3 regions of the Pseudomonas sp. GL_117 genome follow, and region 3 is predicted to be linked to each of the others. Evidence: predicted binding sites of a transcription regulator. Region 3 holds the regulator's gene; each other region holds the start of a gene.
The links. Region 3 encodes FliA, which starts transcription of late flagellar genes. Its sites were predicted from a motif close to CTAAAGTTTNNNNNNNNNNNGCCGNTAA; they were not measured.

Region 1 (7,460 bases), 3.0 Mb from region 3:
ACGCCGCCTTCATAGGAGATGTGCAGCAAGTTGGCGTCCATCGAGTACGGGGACTTCTTCTTGCCGTGGCGCTCGATCGGGATTGCGTGCTTTTCAGCGTAATCCATCAGCTTTTCACGGGACAGCAGGTCCCATTCACGCCAAGGGGCAATCACTTTGACGCCCGGCTTGAGCGCGTAGGCGCCCAGTTCGAAACGCACTTGGTCGTTGCCCTTGCCGGTCGCGCCATGGGAAATGGCGTCGGCGCCGGTTTCGTTGGCGATTTCGATCAGGCGTTTGGCGATCAGCGGACGTGCGATGGAAGTACCCAGCAGGTACTCGCCTTCATAGACGGTGTTGGCGCGAAACATCGGGAAAACGAAATCGCGGACGAATTCTTCGCGCAGGTCGTCAATGTAGATCTCTTTCACGCCCATGGCTTGCGCCTTGGCACGTGCAGGTTCGACCTCTTCGCCCTGACCCAGGTCAGCGGTGAAGGTCACCACTTCACAGTTATAAGTATCCTGCAGCCACTTGAGGATCACCGAAGTGTCCAGGCCGCCGGAATACGCGAGAACGACCTTGTTTACGTCGGCCATGCCATCACTCCACGGGGTTGTACGGAAAGGCGACGATTCTACCGATCAAAACCGTGAAATTACAGGGGCGCGACAGCAAATGAAGATAAAGCGACAGATTATGTCGAGAGGGCGACCGGTGGTCGCACCTTATGAGGTGGCTGCGGGATTACTCCGGACCGCAGCCTGGGGTGCCGGTTTCTCGGGAGTTGCGACCCGCTCCAGCTGAATATTGACGCGGCGGTTGCGTGCGCGGTTGGCAGCATTGGTGTTGGGCGCCAGCGGGTAGCTTTCGCCGTGGAAGCGCAGGGTAATCTGCGACTCCTCGATGCCATTGGCCTTGAAGTAGTCCATCACCGCCAATGCACGACGCCGTGAAACATCACGATTGGTCAGGCGGTTGCCGCTGTTGTCCGAGTGGCCGTTCAACTCGATGTGGTTGACGGTCGGGTCTGCCTTCATGAATTCAAGAATCACCGCCAGCTTCTGCTTGGCCGCCGCATCCAGCTCGATGCCACCGCCCGGAAAGCCGACTTCGGTCTGCTTGACCTGATCGTAATTCATCGGCAGCAGCTTGGCGGTGCACAGTTGATAGTCGCTGTAGGCCTTGTTGAATTTCACCGGCAACAGGCGGATTTCCGAGTAGCCACCCTCACGCCCGTAATGCCGTACGGTCGGCGAACGCCCCTCGAGCAAACCATTGAACAGGCGCCCGGCCTGGGCCTGGGAGCTGTTGAACAGCACTTCGCCACTGCCGGCACGCACGGCTCCCAGATTGATGTCGCCGCGTCCGGGCTGCCAAGGTGCGGCAGCGGCCAGCAAGGTGGCCGAACCTGCGCCCAGCGAACCATTAAAGGCTTTCAGACGAAACGTCGCCTGCTCGCCGGCCCGGCGCACGAACTCACCCGAACCAAAATCGGTGATCGGTTGGCTCAGACGGCACTCAAACTTGTCGCCCTCTACCTTCCACTCAATATTCTCCAGACGTGTCTGGAACGTGAGGGCCATCGCAGGCAGGCTGGCGAACACACTGAGCAGGGCTAGATAATGCTGGCGCACGGGAGGCTCCACTGGTTTCTACAACACTTCAAAGCGTCATACATCGATAAGGCATACGAAAGGCTATCGGATGCATCCTGTAAAACTTGATAGCGAGTGCCTGCAAGAGTCTTTTCCGGTAGCATTCCCACCAGATTGACCCGCCTGGAATCCCCAATGTCCGACCGCCTGACCCTGCTGCGTCCCGACGACTGGCATATTCATCTTCGCGATGGTGCTGCGTTGCCCCAAACCGTGGCCGATGTTGCGCGCACGTTTGGCCGTGCCATCATCATGCCTAACCTGGTACCTCCGGTGCGTAACGCCGCTGAAGCCGACGCCTATCGCCAGCGTATCCTCGCTGCGCGCCCGGCCGGCAGCCGCTTCGAACCGCTGATGGTGCTCTACCTCACCGACCGCACCCAGCCCGACGAGATTCGCGAGGCCAAGGCCAGCGGCTACGTGCACGCCGCCAAGCTGTACCCGGCTGGCGCGACCACCAACTCCGATTCCGGTGTGACAAGTATCGACAAGATCCTGCCGGCCATCGAAGCCATGGCCGAAGTCGGCATGCCGCTGTTGATCCACGGTGAAGTCACCCGTGGCGACGTGGACGTGTTCGATCGCGAGAAGATCTTCATCGACGAGCACATGCGTCGCGTGGTCGAACTGTTCCCGACCCTCAAGGTAGTGTTCGAACACATCACCACCGCCGATGCCGTGCAGTTCGTCACCGAGGCCTCGGCCAACGTCGGCGCGACCATCACTGCTCACCATCTGCTGTACAACCGCAACCACATGCTGGTGGGCGGGATTCGGCCGCATTTCTATTGCCTGCCGATCCTCAAGCGCAACACCCATCAAGTGGCACTGCTGGATGCCGCCACCAGTGGCAATCCGAAGTTCTTCCTCGGCACCGACTCCGCTCCACATGCCCAGCATGCCAAGGAAGCCGCGTGCGGCTGTGCCGGTTGCTACACGGCCTATGCGGCGATCGAGCTGTACGCCGAAGCGTTCGAACAACGCAATGCCCTGGACAAGCTCGAAGGTTTCGCCAGCCTCAACGGCCCGCGTTTCTACGGCCTGCCGGCGAATACCGACCGCATCACCCTGGTCCGTGAAGACTGGACCGCCCCTGCCAGCCTGCCGTTTGGCGAGCTGACTGTTATCCCGCTGCGCGCCGGTGAAACACTGCGCTGGCGCCTGCTGGAGGAAAGCAAGTGAGTGAAGACCATTACGACGACGAACACGAGCACAGCGGTGGCGGTTCACGCCACCCGATGGCCGAGCGGTTCCGCGGCTATCTGCCGGTTGTCATCGACGTAGAAACCGGTGGTTTCAATTGCGCCACCGACGCCTTGCTGGAAATCGCAGCCACCACCATCGGCATGGATGAACAGGGTTTCGTGTTCCCGGAACACACCCACTTCTTCCGCGTCGAGCCGTTCGAAGGCGCCAACATCGAGGCGGCGGCCCTGGAATTTACCGGGATCAAGCTCGATCACCCGCTGCGCATGGCCGTGAGTGAAGAAGCGGCACTGACCGACATCTTCCGTGGCGTGCGCAAGGCGTTGAAGGCCAATGGCTGCAAACGCGCGATCCTGGTCGGCCACAACAGCAGCTTCGACCTGGGTTTCCTGAACGCCGCCGTGGCGCGGTTGGACATGAAGCGCAACCCGTTCCACCCGTTCTCCAGCTTCGACACCGCTACCCTCGCGGGCCTGGCTTACGGCCAGACCGTACTGGCCAAAGCCTGTCAGGCAGCCGGTATCGACTTTGACGGTCGCGAAGCCCACTCGGCGCGCTATGACACCGAGAAGACCGCCGACCTGTTCTGCGGCATCGTCAATCGCTGGAAGCAGATGGGCGGCTGGGAAGACTTCAACGACTAACAGCGCTGTCGTAGTGAGCGGGCTTGCCCCGCGCTGGGGGGCGAAGCCGCCCCAAATCCAACCGCCTCCATTTTACTGATACACCGAGGTGCCTGGGTTTAGGGCGGCTTCGCCCCCCAGCGCGGGGCAAGCCCGCTCACTACAGGCATTTTCCGCCCATAAAAAAACGGCCTTCTCAGGCCGTTTTTTTGTACCTCAAATCTGGCTTACAGCTTGCCAGCGTTCTCGGTCAGGTAAGCCGCAACGCCTTCTGGCGAAGCGTTCATGCCTTTGTCGCCTTTTTTCCAGTTGGCAGGGCAGACTTCGCCGTGCTCTTCGTGGAATTGCAGGGCGTCGACCAGGCGGATCAGCTCTTCCATGTTACGGCCCAGCGGCAGGTCGTTGATGATCTGGGAGCGCACAACGCCCTTGTCATCGATCAGGAACGCGCCACGGAAAGCCACGCCGCCTTCGGACTCAACGTCGTAGGCCTTGGCGATGTCGTGCTTCATGTCGGCAGCCATGGTGTATTTGACTTTGCCGATGCCGCCATCATTGATGGCAGTGTTGCGCCAGGCGTTGTGGGTGAAATGGGAGTCGATGGAAACGGCAACCACTTCAACGTTACGCGCCTTGAAATCGTCCATGCGGTGGTCCAGAGCGATCAGCTCCGACGGGCAGACGAAGGTGAAGTCCAGCGGGTAGAAGAACACCAGGCCGTATTTGCCTTTGATGGCTTCAGACAGTTTGAAACTGTCTACGATTTCGCCATTGCCGAGGACGGCAGGTACATCGAAATCCGGGGCTTGTTTGCCGACGAGTACGCTCATTGGGTATCTCCTGATGTGAGGGTGACGATTGAAGTAAAAGGACCGGCCCAGTCTGGCGCCTGTAGGCGACAACCCTGTGACGCAGTCACGCTTCGTGAAGACCGACCATCATACACTGAAAAAACCGTTCGTCAGCGCAGGGGCAATACGCGCAAATACCCTACGAATCTACTTTGACAATCATTCTCGTTAACATTAAGATCCATCGCACTCAAGCCTTAAACCCGCGACGGTTCTCCCTTATGTATGTGTGCCTCTGTACTGGCGTCACCGACGGACAAATCCGCGAAGCAATCTACGAAGGTTGCTGCAGCTACAAGGAAGTGCGTGAAACCACCGGCGTTGCCAGCCAGTGCGGTAAATGTGCTTGCCTGGCCAAGCAAGTGGTACGGGAAACCCTGACGCAGCTGCAGACAGCCCAGGCCGCGCTCCCCTATTCAGCAGAATTTACACACGCTTAAATCGGCGTGTTTTAAAGAACCGGACTTAGTGTCCGGTTTTTTTATGCCCGCAATTCAATAAGTTAGCGCTAAGACGCGGAACACAAACATTCTTATTCCGATTAATTTTCATTTATTATTCAATAACTTAGGTTTGACACTAAGGTTTTCGCCGCTCAAACTCCGCCCTATATACAGCTATTACAGGGCAGGACCCCAGTCATGAAAGGCGACATCTCAGTCATCCAGCAACTCAACAAAATCCTTGCCAATGAACTGGTCGCGATCAATCAGTACTTCCTGCATGCACGCATGTTTGACGATTGGGGCCTGGAAAAGCTGGGCAAGCGTGAATACAAAGAATCGATCAAAGCCATGAAGGACGCCGACGCGCTGATCAAGCGCATCCTGTTCCTCGAAGGCCTGCCGAACGTGCAGGACCTGGGCAAGCTGAGCATCGGCGAGCACACCCAGGAAATGATCAACAGCGACCTGAAATTCGAGCAAAAGAGCCACAGCGACCTCAAGGCCGCCATCGCTCACTGCGAAACCAAAGGCGACTTCGGCAGCCGTGAGCTGCTGGAAGATATTCTGGAAGACCAGGAAGAACACATCGACTGGCTGGAAACCCAACTGGGCCTGATCGACAAAGTCAGCCTGGAAAACTACCTGCAATCGCAGATGGGCGAATAAGCCCCCGGTACGCAGGTATAAAAAAGCCCCGCTCTCTCACGAGAAGCGGGGCTTTTCATTGCAAGCGAATCAAGCGTCAGTCTTGGCCGCCGCGTTTGCCGCCGCTTCCTTGATCAGCGCTTGCAGCGAACCATCAGCCGCCATCTCAACGATGATGTCGCTACCGCCGACCAATTCACCGGCAACCCACAGTTGTGGGAACGTAGGCCAGTTGGCGTACTTGGGCAGGTTGGCACGGATTTCAGGGTTCTGCAGGATGTCCACGTAAGCGAATTTCTCGCCGCACGCCATGATCGCCTGGGAAGCCTTCGCGGAGAAACCGCACTGAGGAGCGTTTGGCGCGCCCTTCATGTAAAGCAGAATGGTGTTGTTGGCAATCTGCTCTTTGATCGTTTCGATGATATCCATGGAACACCTCGGCTGGAACTTTGCGACTCACAGGTCGGCACGGTGGCGCATTGTAACGCAAAATTCCAGCGCGGTGCTCAGGCGGCTGCGACCTGAACCGGAACGCCGTTGAGCGCAGCGTTGCCCGACAACTCGTCCAATTGCCGCTCGTCGGTCAAGTCGTTCGCACTCGCCCCCGGCTGCCCACTTGCAATGCTCATCTGCACACCCGGACGGCCATGGCCCCAACCGTGGGGCAGGCTGACTACACCGGGCATCATATCCAGGCTGGCCAGTACTTCCACTTCGATCATGCCGATGCGCGAACTCACTCGCACGCGCTGGCCATCGCTCAATTGCCGACTGGCCAGATCGTCCGGGTGCATCAACAACTGATGACGGGGCTTGCCCTTCACCAAGCGGTGATAGTTATGCATCCAGGAGTTGTTGCTGCGCACGTGGCGACGACCGATCAACAACAACTCATCCGCCACAGGCAGCGGCTGCGCGGCAAAGCGCGCCAGATCGGCAAGGATCACCGCCGGTGCCGCCTGCACTTTGCCATCCGCCGTTTTCAAGCGCGCAACCAGATTGGCCTTGAGCGGCCCCAAGTCGACGCCATGGGGATGTTCCGCCAGCATCGCCACCGACAACTTGTGGCTCGACGCATCACCGTAAACCCCGGCACGCAACCCGAAATCGATCATCTGCGCCGGCGCCATGGTCGGCTTCAGCACTGCACCGGTCTGCGCGGCAAACGCCTCTGCCAGGCCTACGAAGATCTCCCAGTCATGCAGCGCCCCCGCCGGCTTGGGCAAGATCGCACGGTTGAAGCGGGTGACGTTACGCACCGCGAACATATTGAAGGTGGTGTCGTAGTGATCGTTCTCCAGTGCCGATGTAGACGGCAGGATCAAGTCGGCATATCGCGTGGTCTCGTTGATATAGAGATCGATGCTGACCATGAACTCCAGCCCATCCAGCGCCTGTTCCAACTGGCGGCCGTTGGGTGTCGACAACACCGGATTGCCGGCCACCGTGACCAATGCGCGGATTTGCCCTTCGCCCTCGGTAAGCATTTCTTCAGCCAGGGCCGACACCGGCAACTCGCCGCCATATTCCGGACGCCCGGACACCCGGCTCTGCCAGCGATTGAAATGCCCACCGCCTGTCGACGCCACCAGATCCACCGCCGGCGTGGTGCACACGGCGCCACCGGCACGGTCCAGGTTGCCAGTGACCAGGTTGATCAGTTGCACCAGCCAATGACACAAGGTGCCGAACGCCTGGGTGGAGACGCCCATGCGCCCGTAACACACCGCCTTGTCCGCCGCCGCAAAGTCCCGCGCGAGCTGGCGAATCTGCGCGGCCGGCACTGCACATTGGCGACTCATGGCCTCGGCGGTGAACCCGACGATTGCCTGGCGCACATCGTCCAGGCCAGCGACCGGCAGGTGACTGTCGCGAGTCAGGTTTTCACTGAACAAGGTGTTGAGCACCCCAAACAACAACGCCGCATCCCCGCCGGGGCGCACGAACAGGTGCTGATCGGCCATCGCCGCTGTCTCACTGCGCCGTGGGTCGACCACCACCACTTTGCCGCCACGGGCCTGGATGGCCTTGAGGCGCTTCTCCACATCGGGC
Region 2 (7,460 bases), 1.5 Mb from region 3:
TTACTGACAAGCCCAAGCCGGTCAAGCCATTGGCCTGCCGTGCTGGGCGATGGCCAGGCGACTGACGGATCCTCGATTCGTAATAGCCTGACAAGCTTCTTCGGCCCCCATTTATCGTGGGTTTCTTTCATCGCCACTATGCGAGCCAAGATCTCATCGTCAGTCTTGTTTGGGCTGGTATGAGGTCGTCGAGACAGCTCTGCCAACGACTTCAAATCGCCGTCAACGTGACGAGAGATCCATTTATCTACAGTTGGTCGACTGACGCCGAAGCGCCGAGCTAGCTGGCTTTTGCTGAAGTCACCAGAAAGCCAGTCGATGACCAGTTTGATTCGTTGATCCATGGGAGACTCTTGGTTCCAGGGCATGATCAGTTACCTCCTGATCATGCGTATTAACCTGTAAACCATGTCCCCGGTTAGATATGTAAACGATGTCCCCGGTTTGTACCGGGGCAAGCCCGCTCACTACAGACCCCGTCCTGGGGTTAGATTTTGAATTGGCGCAGCAGGGTGTTGAGTTGTTCGCTCAGGCCGCGCAGGTGGGTGCTGGCGGCACTCGACTGTTCGGCGGCGATGGCGGTGCTGTGGGACAAGCCTGCCGCCTGGGTGACGTTCTGGTTGATGTCCTCTACCACATGCGCCTGTTGCAGGGTGGCGCTGGCAATCGACGCGTTCAGGCCGTTGAGGTTGTGCAGGGCCTGGCCGATGGCGGTGAGGCTGGCGCCGGCCTGGCCGGCTTGTTCGATGGTCAGTTGCGAGGCGTTGTGACTCTCGCTGATCACCTTGACCGCCGCTTCCGAGTGGCCTTGCAGGCGTTCGATCATGCCCTGGATCTCGGCGGTGGATTTTTGCGTGCGCTGGGCCAGCAGGCGCACTTCATCGGCGACCACGGCAAAGCCACGGCCTTGTTCGCCGGCCCGTGCGGCCTCGATGGCGGCGTTGAGTGCGAGCAGGTTGGTCTGGTCGGCGATGGAACGGATCACTTCGAGCACGCTGCCGATCTGGGTGCTTTCGGCGGATAGGGTACGCATCACCTCGACCGCCTGGCTGATGGTGCCGGAGAGCTGGTCGATCTGTTGCAGGCTGCCATCGATATTGACCTGGCCTTGCTGTGCCTGAGCCTGGGCATCGCGCATTTCACTGGCGGCGTGTTCGGCGTTCTTGGCCACGTCCTGCACGCCGTAGGTGACTTCGTTGATCGCGGTGGCCACCAATTCCATCTGCTGCGATTGCTGCTGGCTGCGGTCGTGGGCCTGGCTCGCGTTGTTGCCCAGCTCGGTAGACGATTGGCCGAGGGCGTTGGCGCACGCCTGCAACTGGCCGACCACGTCGCGCAATTTGGCGGTGAAGCTGTTGAAGTGCTGGGACAGTTGGGTCACTTCGTCGCGGCCGTGGGTGTCGAGGTTGTGGGTCAGGTCGCTTTCACCACTGGCGATATTGCCCATGGCGTCCACTGCTGCCTGCAACGGGCGCACGATGCTGCGCGCGATCAACACCACCAGTAGGGTCATCACCAGCGCGATGATCAAACCAATGGCCGAGGCTTTCCACACCTGGGCGGAGAACTCGGACTGCACATCGTCCACGTAGACGCCGGAGCCGATGATCCAGCCCCAGGGTTGGAACAGTTGGATGTACGAGGTCTTGGCCACCGGTGCATCGGCGCCCGGTTTCGGCCAGCGGTAGTTGACGATGCCGGCACCCTTGGCCTTGGCCAGGGCCACGAATTCGTTGAACACCGCAAAACCGTCTGGGTCACGGATCGCCGAGAGGTTCTGGCCGTCAAGCTTGGGGTTGGCCGGGTGCATGATCATCACGGGCGTGAGGTCATTGATCCAGAAATAGTCGTCATGGTCGTAGCGCAACCCGCGCACCGCGCTCAGGGCTTGCTTCTGCGCGGCTTCGCGGGTCATGACGCCGCTGGTTTCGAGGCCGTGATAAAACGTCAGGATGCCGCTGGCGGTCTGCACCACGTGCTCGGTCTGCTGGCTCTTGGCCTGGTAGAGTTCGCCATGAATCTGCTTGAGCATCAGTAAACCCAAGGCCAGCAGCATCAGCACCGCGACTATCAGGATCAGCCAGAGGCGGCGGCTGATCGACATATTGCGCAAACTGTTCATCGTCCTGTCACTCCGGGCTTTTTATAATTGTGGGCGTTGCATCGACTTTTACGCCTTGTCTGATAGGCTTTCGGCCGGTAATCGGAAAACCTGAGTACTGCCTGATTTTTCACGGGTTTTTTCAAACGCCCAGCGTCAGTGAACCAATTAAAAAAGACTAACGAGGCATGCCACGCGCATGACCTTTTGGGGGAAGCATGGATTTTTGGACCGCCATACAGGCATTGATTCTTGGCGTGGTGGAGGGGCTGACGGAGTTCTTGCCGATCTCCAGTACCGGCCACCAGATCATCGTCGCCGATTTGATCGGTTTCGGCGGTGAGCGCTTTGAAGCGTTCAATATCATCATTCAACTGGGCGCGATCCTGGCGGTGGTCTGGGAGTTCCGACGCAAGATCCTCGACGTGGTCATCGGCCTGCCGACCCAGCGCAAGGCGCAGCGGTTCACGGTGAACCTGATCATCGCGGTGTTGCCGGCAGTGGTGTTGGGCGTGATTTTTGCCGACTTGATCAAACACTACCTGTTCAACCCGATCACCGTGGCCGCCGCGTTGGTGGTGGGCGGCGTGATCATGTTGTGGGCTGAACAGCGTCAACACGCGGTGCATGCCGAAAGCGTCGATGACATCACCTGGAAAGACGCGATCAAGGTCGGCCTGGCCCAGTGCCTGGCGATGATCCCGGGTACCTCGCGTTCCGGCGCGACCATTATCGGCGGCCTGTTGTTCGGCCTGTCGCGCAAGACCGCCACCGAGTTCTCGTTCTTTCTGGCGATGCCGACCATGGTCGGTGCGGCAGTGTATTCGGGCTACAAGTACCGTCACCTGTTCCAGCCCGATGACTTGCCGGTGTTTGCCATCGGCTTTGTCACCTCGTTCATCTTCGCGATGATCGCGGTCAAGGCGTTGCTCAAGTTCATCGCCAGCCACAGCTACGCGGCGTTTGCCTGGTATCGGATCGCGTTTGGCCTGCTGATCCTGGCGACCTGGCAGTTCGGTTGGATCGACTGGTCCGCCGTCAAGCCATGAGCATCCAGTACCCACGCCTGAAGGCGGCGATTTTTCTGTTGCTGTGCGCTGCGCCGCTGCTGGGCTCGGTGCTGCTGTGGTGGCGCGGCGAGACGGTGCTGCCGCTGGTGGCCTACGCCGTGGTCAGCGTGCTGGCGTTCTTGCTGTACTGGCGCGATAAGCGCCAGGCGCAAACCAACGGCCGGCGCACCCCGGAAAACATCCTGCACGCCGTCGAGCTGGCAGGCGGTTGGCCGGGGGCGTTGATCGCCCAGCAGGTGTTGCGGCACAAGACGCGCAAGGTGTCTTATCAGGTGCTGTTCTGGGCGATTGTGCTGCTGCATCAGGTGTTCTGGCTGGACCAGTTGTTCCTGGGCGGCACCTTTCTTTCAGTCCTCTAAAAGCAAGCCGATCTGCGTGCGCTTGGGCAGTTTGCTCACCACCAGTTGGTGGGAGCGCCGCAACAAGCCGCGCAGTTCCTCGGCGCCCAGCGGGTAGGGCGTGTTCATGATGATCCACTGCGCGCGGGCCAGGTAGGGCGCTGGGTGGACGCCTGGGCGGTCGACGTGGCCGAGGAACAGATCCTTGTCGACCTTGAATGCCAGCGAATCACCGCGCAGGTTTTGCAGGGCGAACATCTTGGTGCCGGCAATCGAAAACACGCGCACGCCGCCCCATTTGTAGTCTTCCCGCGCGCCGGGCAGGCTCAGGCAGAATGTGGCGACTTGTTCTTCGCTGATCTTCATAACAGACGGTCTCCGCAGCTTTTGAAGCCTTCTTCCAGGTAGTCGATCCACGCCCGGATCGCCGGCAACACGCCGCGTCGGTGTGGGTATACGGCCTGCAACCAACCGCCCGGCAACGACCACTGCGGCAGCAATTGCACCAGGCGGCCGCTGGCCAGTTCTTCTTCGCAATACATCATCGGCAGCACGGTAAACCCCAGGCCCATGATCGCGCTGGCCTTGCGCACGATGAAATCGTCGATGCCCAGGCGCGCTTCCATCACCAGTTCGTGGGGGTTGCCCAGGGGGTCGAGGATGCGCTGATGGACCATGCGGTCCGGCTCCAGCGCGCCGAGGATAGGCAGTTGCCGGAGGTCGTCGAGCGAGTCGATACGCTTGCCTTGCACAAAGGCGGGGCTGGCCACCAGCACCGTCTGGGCCTGACGCAGGCGCTTGGTCACCAGCAGTGGGTCTTCATCGCCCAGCTCGCGTACGCGCAGGGCCACGTCGATGCCCTCGGCCACCAGGTCGACACGTCGGTTGACCAGGGTCATTTCCAGTTGCACATGGGGATGTGCGGCCAGAAATCCGGCGACCAGTTCCGGCAGGATGTGCTGGGCCATGCCCACCGGGCAACTGACCCGCAGCCGTCCACGGGCTTCGCTGGACATGCTGGCCACGGCTTCGTCGGCCATCTCGGCTTCGAGCAACATGGCTTGGCAATGGCGCAGGTAGCGTTCGCCGACGGCGGTCAGGGTCAGCTGCCGCGTGGTGCGTTGCAGCAAGCGGGCGCCGAGGCGTTCCTCCAGCTCGGCAATACGTCGTGACAGCCGCGACTTGGGAATCCCCAGTAGCCGGCCGGCAGCCGCGAAGCCGCCGGCTTCGACGACTTTGGCGAAGTAGTAGAGGTCGTTGAGGTCTTGCATGGTCAACCTATTGTCCTGTCAGTGGGACAAACTATCGCATTTCAGCGGGCTTATCGGCTATTGGTTTCATGCGTAGCATCATCACCATCTGATCGCCACTGACGATCCTACTCGGAGATCCCCCATGAAACTGTTGCACATCGATTCCAGCATCCTCGGCGACAACTCGGCATCCCGTCAGCTCAGCGCTGCCGTGGTCAAGGCCTGGCAAGCCGCCGAGCCGGGCGTGGAAGTGACCTATCGCGATCTGGCGAGCGAGGCCATCAGCCACTTTTCCGGCCTGACCCTGGGGGCGCTGGGGACTGCTGCCGAATTGCGTGATGCCGTTCAACAGCACGAAGCCGAGCTGAGCGCTTCGTCCCTGGCTGAATTCATCGCCGCGGACGCGGTGGTGATCGGTGCGCCGATGTACAACTTCTCGGTGCCATCCCAACTGAAAGCCTGGATTGACCGCATCGCAGTGGCTGGCCAGACCTTCCGTTACACCGAAGCCGGCCCTGAAGGCCTGTGTGGCGGCAAGAAACTGATCATCGTCTCCACCGCCGGCGGCCTGCACGCTGGCCAGGCGAGCAACGTCGGCCATGAAGACTACCTGAAGCTGGTGTTTGGCTTCCTGGGCATCACCGACATCGAGTTCGTGCGCGCCCAAGGCCTGGCCTACGGTGATGACGTTCGCAACAAGTCCCTGAGCGACGCCAACGTACTCATCAACGAACAATTGTTCGCCGCCGCGTAAGGGTTGTGTAAAACATCGCCGTTCCCCGTTTCAATCTGAAAACGGGCGCCTAAACTCTGTATTCTGTTCGCCTCAATACGCGACCGGAGTACGGAGTTTTTTCGTTTACCCGCTGTCTTTTTAATATGGCCCAGGTTATGCAAGCTCGGGTTCAGTGCCCTGGACTTTTAATTCGACATGTCGGTTCTTACGCAACAAAGGTGGACATCCCCATGATGCGTCTTTGTGCTGTTTTGGTTCTTTCCCTGCTCGGCGGCCTGGTTTCAGTGCATGCCGCGCCTGCGCCGCACCCGCATTGGAGTGTGGGCTTCCATCGCATGACCTTTCTCGATCCGCTGGATTTGCAGCCGATGAAAGCCATCGCCTTTTACCCGTCCACCGACGTCGAGCACACCACGCACCTGGGCGCCTACCAAGTCACGGCGGGTGAGGACGCCAAGGTCGCCATCGGCCGCTTCCCGATGCTGATGCTGTCCCACGGCAATACCGGTACGCCGCTGGCCCTGCATGACCTGGCCACGTCCCTGGCACGCAAGGGCTTTGTGGTGGTGGCGGTGTTGCACCCTGGCGACAACTACAAGGATCACAGTCGCCTGGGCACCCTGAGCAACCTGTATGGGCGGCCGATCCAGATTTCCGAAGCGATCACCGCCACCCTCGGCGACCCGATGCTGTCGCCGTTCGTCAATATTGATCAAGTCGGGGTCATCGGCTATTCGGCCGGTGGCGAGACTGCGCTGATCCTGGCAGGGGCCAAGCCGGATTTCGACCGCTTGCGCCGTTATTGCCAGGAGCGTCCGGAAGACCGCGACGCCTGCACTACCAAGGGTGAGCTGGTGGTCGACCGCGACGACCTGCAACCGCAAGCCGACCCGCGCATCCACGCGCTGATGCTGATGGCGCCGCTGAGCCTGATGTTTGGTCGCCAGACCCTGGCCGACGTGCATGTGCCGGTGCTGCTCTACAGCGGTGACGGCGATAAGTTGGTGGCCGTGGACAAGAACGCCGCCGCCCTCGCACGCAAGTTGCCGCAACCGCCGAACTTCAAGCTGTTGGCGGGGGCGGGGCACTTCGTCTTCATGGCCCCGTGCGACAGCGATCAACTATTGGCGATGCCGGCGATCTGCACCGATGCCGATGGCGTCGACCGTGAAGGCATCCATCGCAACCTGATTTCCGAGGCGGGGCGTTTCTTCACCCATACCCTGGGGCAATCGACCCGCGCCGGGTTGCAGACCGCTGATCAGTAAGCGCGACGTTTGAGCAGCAGGGTCAGGCCCAGTGCGCTGACCGACAGCAACGCCGCGCAGAAGAAGATCCAGCCGTAACCCAGGTTCAATGCAACAAAGCCCATCAACGGCCCGGCAATCGCCAGGGCCAGGTCAAAGAACACCGCGAACGCACTCAGCCCCGCGCCCCGGCTGCTGTTGGGTACTTGCTTGATGGCTTCTACGCCAAGCGCCGGGTACACCAGCGACAAGCCGAAACCGGTCAGCCCGGCGCCAATCAATGCCACGCCGGTGGACGGCGCCAGCCACAGCAGCGTCAGGCCGAGGGTTTCGATGGTCATGCAGGCAATCGCCGCGCGGAAGCCGCCAAAACGGCTGATGGCGGAGATAAACACCATCCGCGCCAGGATAAAACACACGCCGAACACCGTCAGGCAATACGCCGCACCGGCCCAGCCGCGATTGAGGTAGTACAGGGTAATAAAGGTCGTCAGGGTGCCATAGCCGATCGACGCCAGGCACAGGCTGGCACCAAACGGTGCGATACGCCCGAACACCGCCCAAAACGGCAGCCGCTCGCCGCGCACCACCGGCACCGAGGGCTTATTGCGGATCAGCAGCAAACCCAGCGTCGCCAGCACCGACAGTGCAATGCCGAGGCTGGTGTAGCCGTATTCGGCGACCATCACTACGCCCAGTGGTGCACCGATGGCGA
Region 3 (7,460 bases):
TTACGCACCAGCACCAGTTCGCCGACCATGTTCATGATGTCGTCCAGGCGTGCGGTATCAACCCGCACGGTGGTTTCGGCTTCACTGGCAGGCTTTTCAGCGCCAGCCGGTGCAGGTGCCGCGGCACGTGCTGGGGCAGCGGCGGCGGGCGCCGCAGCAGGCGCGGGAGCCGGTTTGGCGGCTGCCGGAGTCGCAGCTTTCGCCGCCGCTGCTGGCGCCGGCGTGGCGACCTTGGCCGTCGCGCCCACTTCGGTGAACTTGCCTTTGCCGTGCAGTTCGTCCAGCAACGACTCGAACTCGTGATCGGAGATCAGTCCGTCGCCGGCAGGTGCGGCAGGTGCAGCAGGCGTGGCAGCCGCCGCGGTTGGCGCGGTGGCTGCGACGGCGGGCAAGGCGTCGGCTGCAAACGTGCCCTTGCCATGCAGTTGGTCGAGCAACGCTTCAAATTCGTCGTCGGTGATGTCGGTGCTGGTCGAGGCGGCTGGCGCTTCGGTAGGCGTTTCGGTCGGCGCGGCAGGTGCCACCGCGTCGGCGGCGAACTGGCCTTTGCCGTGCAACTGGTCGAGCAGCGATTCGAACTCAGCGTCGGTAATGTCTTCGCCCGTCGGCGCCGCAACGGGCGCTGCCGGAGCTTCAGCCTCGGCCTTGACCGCGCTGAGGGAGTTGAGCAGTTGCTCGAACTCGCTGTCGGTCACGTCCGCTTCGGGCTCTGCCACAGGTTCCGGCACAGCTTCAGCCACCGGTGCCACCGACATGTCGGCAGGCTCGGCATAGCGCGCCAGGGCGGCCAGCAGTTCCGGCGTGGCTGCGGTGATCGGGGCACGTTCACGCACTTGGCTGAACATGCCGTTGACCGCATCCAGTGCTTCGAGAATCACGTCCATCAACTCCGAGTCGACGTGCCGCTCACCCTTGCGCAGGATGTCGAACACGTTCTCGGCGATGTGGCAGCACTCCACCAGCTCATGGAGCTGGAGGAAGCCGGCGCCCCCTTTTACAGTATGAAAACCGCGAAAAATTGCATTGAGCAGGTTCGCATCATCCGGTCGGCTTTCCAGCTCGACCAGTTGCTCGGACAACTGCTCTAAAATTTCGCCGGCCTCTACAAGGAAATCCTGAAGGATCTCTTCATCGGCGCCGAAGCTCATGTGGGTGCTCCTTAGAAGCCTAAACTGGATAACAGGTCATCGACATCATCTTGACCCGATACAACGTCTTCACGTTTATCGGCATGAATCTGCGGACCTTCACCCTTGGCGAGATGTTTTTGTGGATCTTTTTCCGAGAGGATCGCTTCGCGGTCATGTTCGATGCCGGCAAAACGGTCAACCTGGCCTGCCATGAGCACCAATTTGAGCAAATTGCTTTCCACTTCGGTGACCAATTGGGTCACACGCTTGATCACCTGACCGGTGAGGTCCTGGTAATCCTGGGCCAGCAGAATGTCATTGAGGTTGCTGGAAACCATGCGGTTTTCCTGCTCACTGCGTGACAGGAAACCTTCGACCCGACGTGCCAACTCACGAAACTCTTCGGCCCCGACTTCGCGGCGCATGAAGCGACCCCAGTCGTGGCTCAAGGCCTGGGCTTCGGTGGCCATGCCGTTGACCAGAGGCGTGGCGTTTTCCACCAGGTCCATGGTGCGGTTGGCCGCCGCCTCAGTCAGCCTGACCACATAGGACAGGCGCTCGGTGGCATCGGTGATCTGCGAGATCTCTTCGGCCTGGGGCATGTGCGGGTCGATCTGGAAATTGACGATCGCACTATGCAGCTCACGCGTGAGCTTGCCCACTTCCTGGTACAGGCCGCGGTCACGGGTCTGGTTGAGCTCATGGATCAACTGCACCGCGTCGCCGAACTGGCCTCTCTCAAGGCAGTCGACCAACTGGTGAGCATGCTTTTTCAGGGTCGACTCGAAGTCTCCCTGTGATGTTTCTTTATGCTCCATAGCTCCCCCGCGATGGCATTAGCCGTGGATGCGTTCGAAGATTTTTTCGATCTTCTCTTTCAAGGCCAATGCAGTGAAAGGTTTGACCACGTAACCGTTTACCCCGGCTTGGGCGGCTTCGATGATCTGTTCACGCTTGGCTTCGGCGGTCACCATCAGCACGGGCAGGCCGCGCAGCTTTTCGTCGGCACGCACGTGACGCAGCAGGTCGATACCGGTCATGCCCGGCATGTTCCAGTCGGTTACCAGAAAGTCGATGCTCCCGCTGTTGAGGATCGGAATCGCCGTAAGGCCGTCATCCGCCTCGACCGTGTTTGTGAACCCAAGGTCACGCAACAGGTTTTTAATGATCCGCCGCATCGTTGAGAAGTCATCAACGATGAGGATTTTCATGTTCTTGTCCAATTCGACCTCCAAGCAGTCTTAAACGCGCCCAGCACCTGGACGCGCCATTTCAATCAACAGGCGTTACACAAAAAGGACTGCCCAGGGCACCACGGCGCAAAACCGCAAAAGCGTCACGCCTTCACGGTCTCGTCTGCAGTGTCCCCACACTGCCTGTCAGCGCGCGCGCCACTCTCCCAACCGCCCCCGCAAGCGGGCTGCGCACTGGCTATGCAGCTGGCTGACACGCGATTCGCTGACCCCCAGGACCTCACCGATTTCCTTGAGGTTCAGCTCTTCGTCGTAGTACAGCGCCAACACCAGTCGCTCACGCTCCGGCAAATTGGCAATCGCGTCCGCCAACGCGCCCTGGAAGCGTTCATCCTCCAGGTCGCGCGACGGCTCAAGATGTGCACTCGCGCCGTCCTCGTGCAGCCCTTCGTGTTCGCCGTCCTGTAGCAGGTCGTCGAAGCTGAACAGGCGGCTGCCCAAGGTATCGTTCAAAATCCCGTAATAATCGTCGAGACTCAATTGGAGTTCGGCCGCAACTTCGTGATCTTTAGCGTCGCGACCGGTTTTTGCTTCAATTGCGCGAATTGCGTCACTGACCATGCGCGTATTGCGGTGTACCGACCGCGGCGCCCAATCACCTTTACGCACCTCATCGAGCATCGCGCCACGGATACGGATGCCCGCGTACGTCTCGAAACTGGCACCCTTGCTCGCATCGTATTTGGTCGACACTTCAAGCAGGCCGATCATGCCGGCCTGGATCAAGTCTTCGACCTGCACACTCGCCGGCAGGCGCGCCAGCAGGTGATAGGCGATGCGCTTGACCAGCGGCGCATAGCGCTCGATCAATTCGCCCTGGCTGTCACGTGCCGACTTCTTGTAAAGGTTGTAGCCGCTGGATGTCATAGCACAGGTCCCGCGCTCGTCTGATGCACCAATCGCTCGACGAAAAACTCCAGATGCCCCCGGGGATTGGCGGGCAATGGCCAAGTATCGACCTTCTGAGCAATAGCCTTGAACGCCAGTGCGCACTTCGAACGAGGGAACGCTTCATAGACCGCACGCTGCTTTTGCACGGCCTTGCGCACACACTCGTCATAGGGAACTGCGCCTACGTATTGTAAGGCGACATCGAGAAAGCGATCCGTGACCTTGGTCAACTTGGCGAACAGGTTGCGCCCTTCCTGCGGGCTCTGGGCCATGTTGGCCAGGACGCGGAAGCGGTTCATGCCGTAGTCACGGTTAAGCAATTTGATCAGGGCGTAGGCATCGGTGATCGAGGTGGGTTCATCGCAGACCACCAGCAAGACTTCCTGCGCGGCGCGCACGAAGCTGACCACCGACTCGCCGATCCCGGCGGCGGTGTCGATCACCAGCACGTCGAGGTTGTCGCCAATGTCGCTGAACGCCTGGATCAGGCCGGCATGCTGCGCCGGGCTCAAGTGCACCATGCTCTGGGTGCCGGAGGCAGCCGGTACGATGCGGATCCCGCCAGGACCCTGGAGCAGCACATCACGCAGCTCGCAGCGGCCCTCGATCACATCGGCGAGGGTGTGTTTGGGCGTCAGCCCCAGCAGAACGTCGACATTCGCCAGACCCAGGTCAGCATCCAGCAACATGACCCGACGGCCAAGCTCTGCCAGGGCCAGGGACAAATTCACTGACACGTTAGTTTTCCCGACGCCACCTTTGCCGCCGGTCACCGCGATCACCTGTACGGGATGCATGCTGCCCATTTTATTTCTTTACCTTGTCTTGCTTAGACGCAGGCTACATGGCTTGGCCGCGTGAATCGCTTGCAGACCAACGATGTAGATACATTTCACGGTGTTCGCCCTGCCCTCAACCCACCCGCTTTGCCGGGTTGTGGTAGAGGTCGGCGAACATATCGGCCATCGCTTCCTCGCTAGGCTCTTCTTGCATTTGCACGCTGACAGCGCGGCTGACCAACTGATGACGGCGCGGCAGATGCAAATCATCCGGGATCCGCGGCCCGTCGGTCAGGTAGGCGACCGGTAATTCATGGCTGATCGCCAGGCTCAATACTTCGCCCAGGCTCGCCGTCTCATCCAGTTTAGTCAGGATGCAGCCGGCCAGGCCGCAACGTTTGTAGCTGTGGTATGCAGCGGTAAGAACCTGTTTCTGGCTGGTGGTTGCAAGCACCAGGTAATTTTTCGACTTGATGCCACGCCCGGCCAGGCTTTCCAGTTGCATGCGCAGCGCCGGATCGCTGGCCTGCAGGCCGGCGGTGTCGATCAGCACCACGCGCTTGCGCAGCAGCGGATCGAGGGCGTTGGCCAGGGACTGGCCCGGGTCGACGTGGGTCACCGACACATTGAGGATACGGCCCAGGGTCTTGAGCTGCTCCTGGGCGCCGATGCGGTAGCTGTCCATGCTCACCAGCGCGATGTTGTGCGCGCCGTACTTGAGCACATAACGCGCGGCCAGCTTGGCCAGTGTGGTGGTCTTGCCCATGCCGGCAGGGCCGACCATGGCGATCACACCGCCCTCTTCCAGGGGCTCGATTTCCGGGGTGACGATCATCCGCGCCAGGTGCGCCAGCAGCATGCGCCAGGCCTGGCGAGGCTCGTCGATTTCGGTGGTCAGTGCCAGCAGGTCGCGGGACAACGGGCCGGACAGGCCGATGCGTTGCAGGCGGCGCCACAGGTTGGCCTGGGCCGGCTTGCTGCCTTGCAACTGTGTCCACGCCAGGGAGCCCAGCTGCACTTCCAGCAGCTCACGCAGGCCATTGAGTTCAAAGCGCATCGAGTCAAACACACGCTGGTCGACTGCGCCCGCCGGTGGCGGCGCTGCAGGACGCGGTGGTTCGGTGAAGGTGGGCTCAACCAAGGGCTCCGCAGCGGTCAACGGCAGGCCGGCGAACAACTGGCGATTGGTGGTGGCATCGCTGTCGCCGCGCATGCTCAGTTCGGCCTGGGCCGACACAATGCGCGAGGCGGTCTTGCGCAGCTCGTCTTCGAGTTCCATGTTCGGCACACGCGGCGCCAGCGCCGAAGGCGTGTAATCCAGGGCAGCCGTCAGCTCGACACCGCCGGCAATACGACGGTTACCGATAATCGCGGCATCGGCGCCCAGCTCATCACGCACCAGTTTCATGGCCTGACGCATATCGGCGGCGAAAAAACGCTTCACTTGCATAACCCACTACCTCAGCCGTTGGGCCCTACTGTCGCGACGATAGTCACTTGCTTGTTGTCAGGAATTTCCTGATAAGCCAAAACGTGCAAATTCGGAACTGCCAGGCGTCCAAACCGCGACAACATCGCCCGGACGGGGCCGGCCACCAGCAGAATCACCGGATGGCCCTGCATTTCCTGGCGTTGTGCGGCGTCGATCAACGAACGCTGCAGTTTTTCAGCCATGCTTGGCTCCAGCAGAACGCCCTCTTCCTGGCCTTGTCCTGCCTTCTGAATACTATTGAGCAATATTTGTTCCAACCTTGGCTCCAAGGTGATCACAGGCAGCTCAGACTCAGTCCCTACAATGCTTTGCACGATGGCGCGAGACAATCCGACACGCACCGCCGCCACCAGCGCGGCGGTATCTTGACTCTTGGCGGCATTGTTGGCGATGGCCTCGGCGATGCTGCGAATGTCGCGCACCGGCACCTGTTCGGCCAGCAGCGCCTGCAACACCTTGAGCAACTGCGACAGCGACAGCACGCCCGGCACCAGCTCTTCGGCGAGTTTTGGCGAAGCCTTGGCCAGCAAACCCATCAATTGCTGGACTTCCTCGTGGCCGATCAGCTCGTGGGAGTGCTTGTACAAGATCTGGTTAAGGTGGGTGGCGACCACGGTGCTGGCGTCAACCACGGTGTAGCCCAGGGACTGCGCCTGGCTGCGCTGGCTGATTTCGATCCACACCGCTTCCAGGCCAAAAGCCGGATCTTTGGCGGTAATGCCGTTGAGGCTGCCGAATACCTGGCCGGGGTTGATCGCCAACTCGCGGTCCGGGTAGATCTCGGCTTCGGCGAGGATCACGCCCATCAGGGTCAGGCGGTAGGCACTGGGGGCCAGGTCGAGGTTGTCGCGGATGTGCACGGTGGGCATCAGGAAGCCCAGGTCCTGGGACAATTTCTTGCGCACGCCCTTGATCCGCGCCAGCAGCTGGCCGCCCTGGTTGCGGTCCACCAGCGGGATCAGGCGGTAGCCGACTTCCAGGCCGATCATGTCGATCGGGGTCACGTCGTCCCAGCCCAGCTCCTTGGTTTCCGAGGCGCGGGCCGGGGACGGCAGCAGTTCCTGCTGGCGCGCCACCTCTTGCAGGGCCTGGACCTTGACCGCATTTTGCTTTCTCCAGAACAGGTACGCCGCGCCGCCTGCCAGGGCCGCCATGCTCAGGAACGATACGTGGGGCATGCCCGGCACGATGCCCATGATCGCCATGATGCCCGCCGCCACGGCCAGGGCCTTGGGCGAGGCAAACATCTGCCGGCTGATCTGCTTGCCCATGTCTTCGGAGCCCGAGGCACGGGTCACCATGATCGCGGCAGCTGTGGATAACAACAGTGATGGCAATTGCGCCACTAAACCGTCACCGATGGTCAGCAAGGCGTACACCTTGCCCGCATCGCCAAAGGTCATGCCGTGCTGGAAGATACCGACGGCCATGCCACCGATCAGGTTGATGAACAGAATCAGCAGGCCGGCGATGGCGTCACCGCGCACGAACTTGCTGGCACCGTCCATGGAACCGTAGAACTCGGCTTCCTGGGCGACTTCCAGGCGGCGCGTCTTGGCTTGGTTCTGGTCGATCAGGCCGGCGTTGAGGTCGGCGTCGATCGCCATCTGCTTGCCGGGCATCGCATCGAGGGTGAACCGTGCGCTCACCTCGGAAATCCGCCCGGCACCCTTGGTCACCACGACGAAGTTGATGATCATCAGAATCGCGAACACCACGATACCGACCACGTAGTTACCGCCGATCACCACCTCACCAAAGGCCTGGATCACCTTGCCGGCGGCGGCGTGGCCGTCCTGGCCGTGAAGCATCACCACGCGGGTCGACGCCACGTTGAGCGCCAGGCGCAACAGGGTTGCCACCAGCAGGATCGTGGGGAATACCGCGAAATCCAACGGCCGCAGCGCGTATACGC

Region 1: the regulator FliA is predicted to act here: its motif matches at 1,680-1,707, upstream of AC3ISR_RS05815 (flagellar protein MotY).
Region 2: the regulator FliA is predicted to act here: its motif matches at 2,190-2,217, upstream of AC3ISR_RS12650 (methyl-accepting chemotaxis protein).

Annotation. Positions count from the first base shown of each region.
Region 1 is NZ_CM174418.1:1,319,358-1,326,817, reverse strand. It holds gene AC3ISR_RS05820 (argininosuccinate synthase) at 1-578, opposite strand, end outside; gene AC3ISR_RS05815 (flagellar protein MotY) at 708-1,616, opposite strand; gene pyrC (dihydroorotase) at 1,773-2,819, shown strand; gene rnt (ribonuclease T) at 2,816-3,487, shown strand; gene AC3ISR_RS05800 (peroxiredoxin) at 3,694-4,296, opposite strand; gene AC3ISR_RS05795 (bacterioferritin-associated ferredoxin) at 4,539-4,757, shown strand; gene bfr (bacterioferritin) at 4,959-5,429, shown strand; gene grxD (Grx4 family monothiol glutaredoxin) at 5,499-5,837, opposite strand; gene AC3ISR_RS05780 (molybdopterin oxidoreductase family protein) at 5,915-7,460, opposite strand, start outside.
Region 2 is NZ_CM174418.1:2,827,971-2,835,430, forward strand. It holds gene AC3ISR_RS12645 (helix-turn-helix domain-containing protein) at 1-368, opposite strand, end outside; gene AC3ISR_RS12650 (methyl-accepting chemotaxis protein) at 488-2,122, opposite strand; gene AC3ISR_RS12655 (undecaprenyl-diphosphate phosphatase) at 2,320-3,150, shown strand; gene AC3ISR_RS12660 (DUF1294 domain-containing protein) at 3,147-3,530, shown strand; gene AC3ISR_RS12665 (MmcQ/YjbR family DNA-binding protein) at 3,519-3,875, opposite strand; gene AC3ISR_RS12670 (LysR substrate-binding domain-containing protein) at 3,872-4,780, opposite strand; gene AC3ISR_RS12675 (FMN-dependent NADH-azoreductase) at 4,905-5,516, shown strand; gene AC3ISR_RS12680 (alpha/beta hydrolase family protein) at 5,729-6,766, shown strand; gene AC3ISR_RS12685 (MFS transporter) at 6,760-7,460, opposite strand, start outside.
Region 3 is NZ_CM174418.1:4,357,962-4,365,421, forward strand. It holds gene AC3ISR_RS19725 (chemotaxis protein CheA) at 1-1,148, opposite strand, end outside; gene AC3ISR_RS19730 (protein phosphatase CheZ) at 1,160-1,948, opposite strand; gene AC3ISR_RS19735 (chemotaxis response regulator CheY) at 1,967-2,341, opposite strand; gene fliA (RNA polymerase sigma factor FliA) at 2,510-3,250, opposite strand; gene fleN (flagellar synthesis regulator FleN) at 3,247-4,080, opposite strand; gene flhF (flagellar biosynthesis GTPase FlhF) at 4,187-5,503, opposite strand; gene flhA (flagellar biosynthesis protein FlhA) at 5,515-7,460, opposite strand, start outside.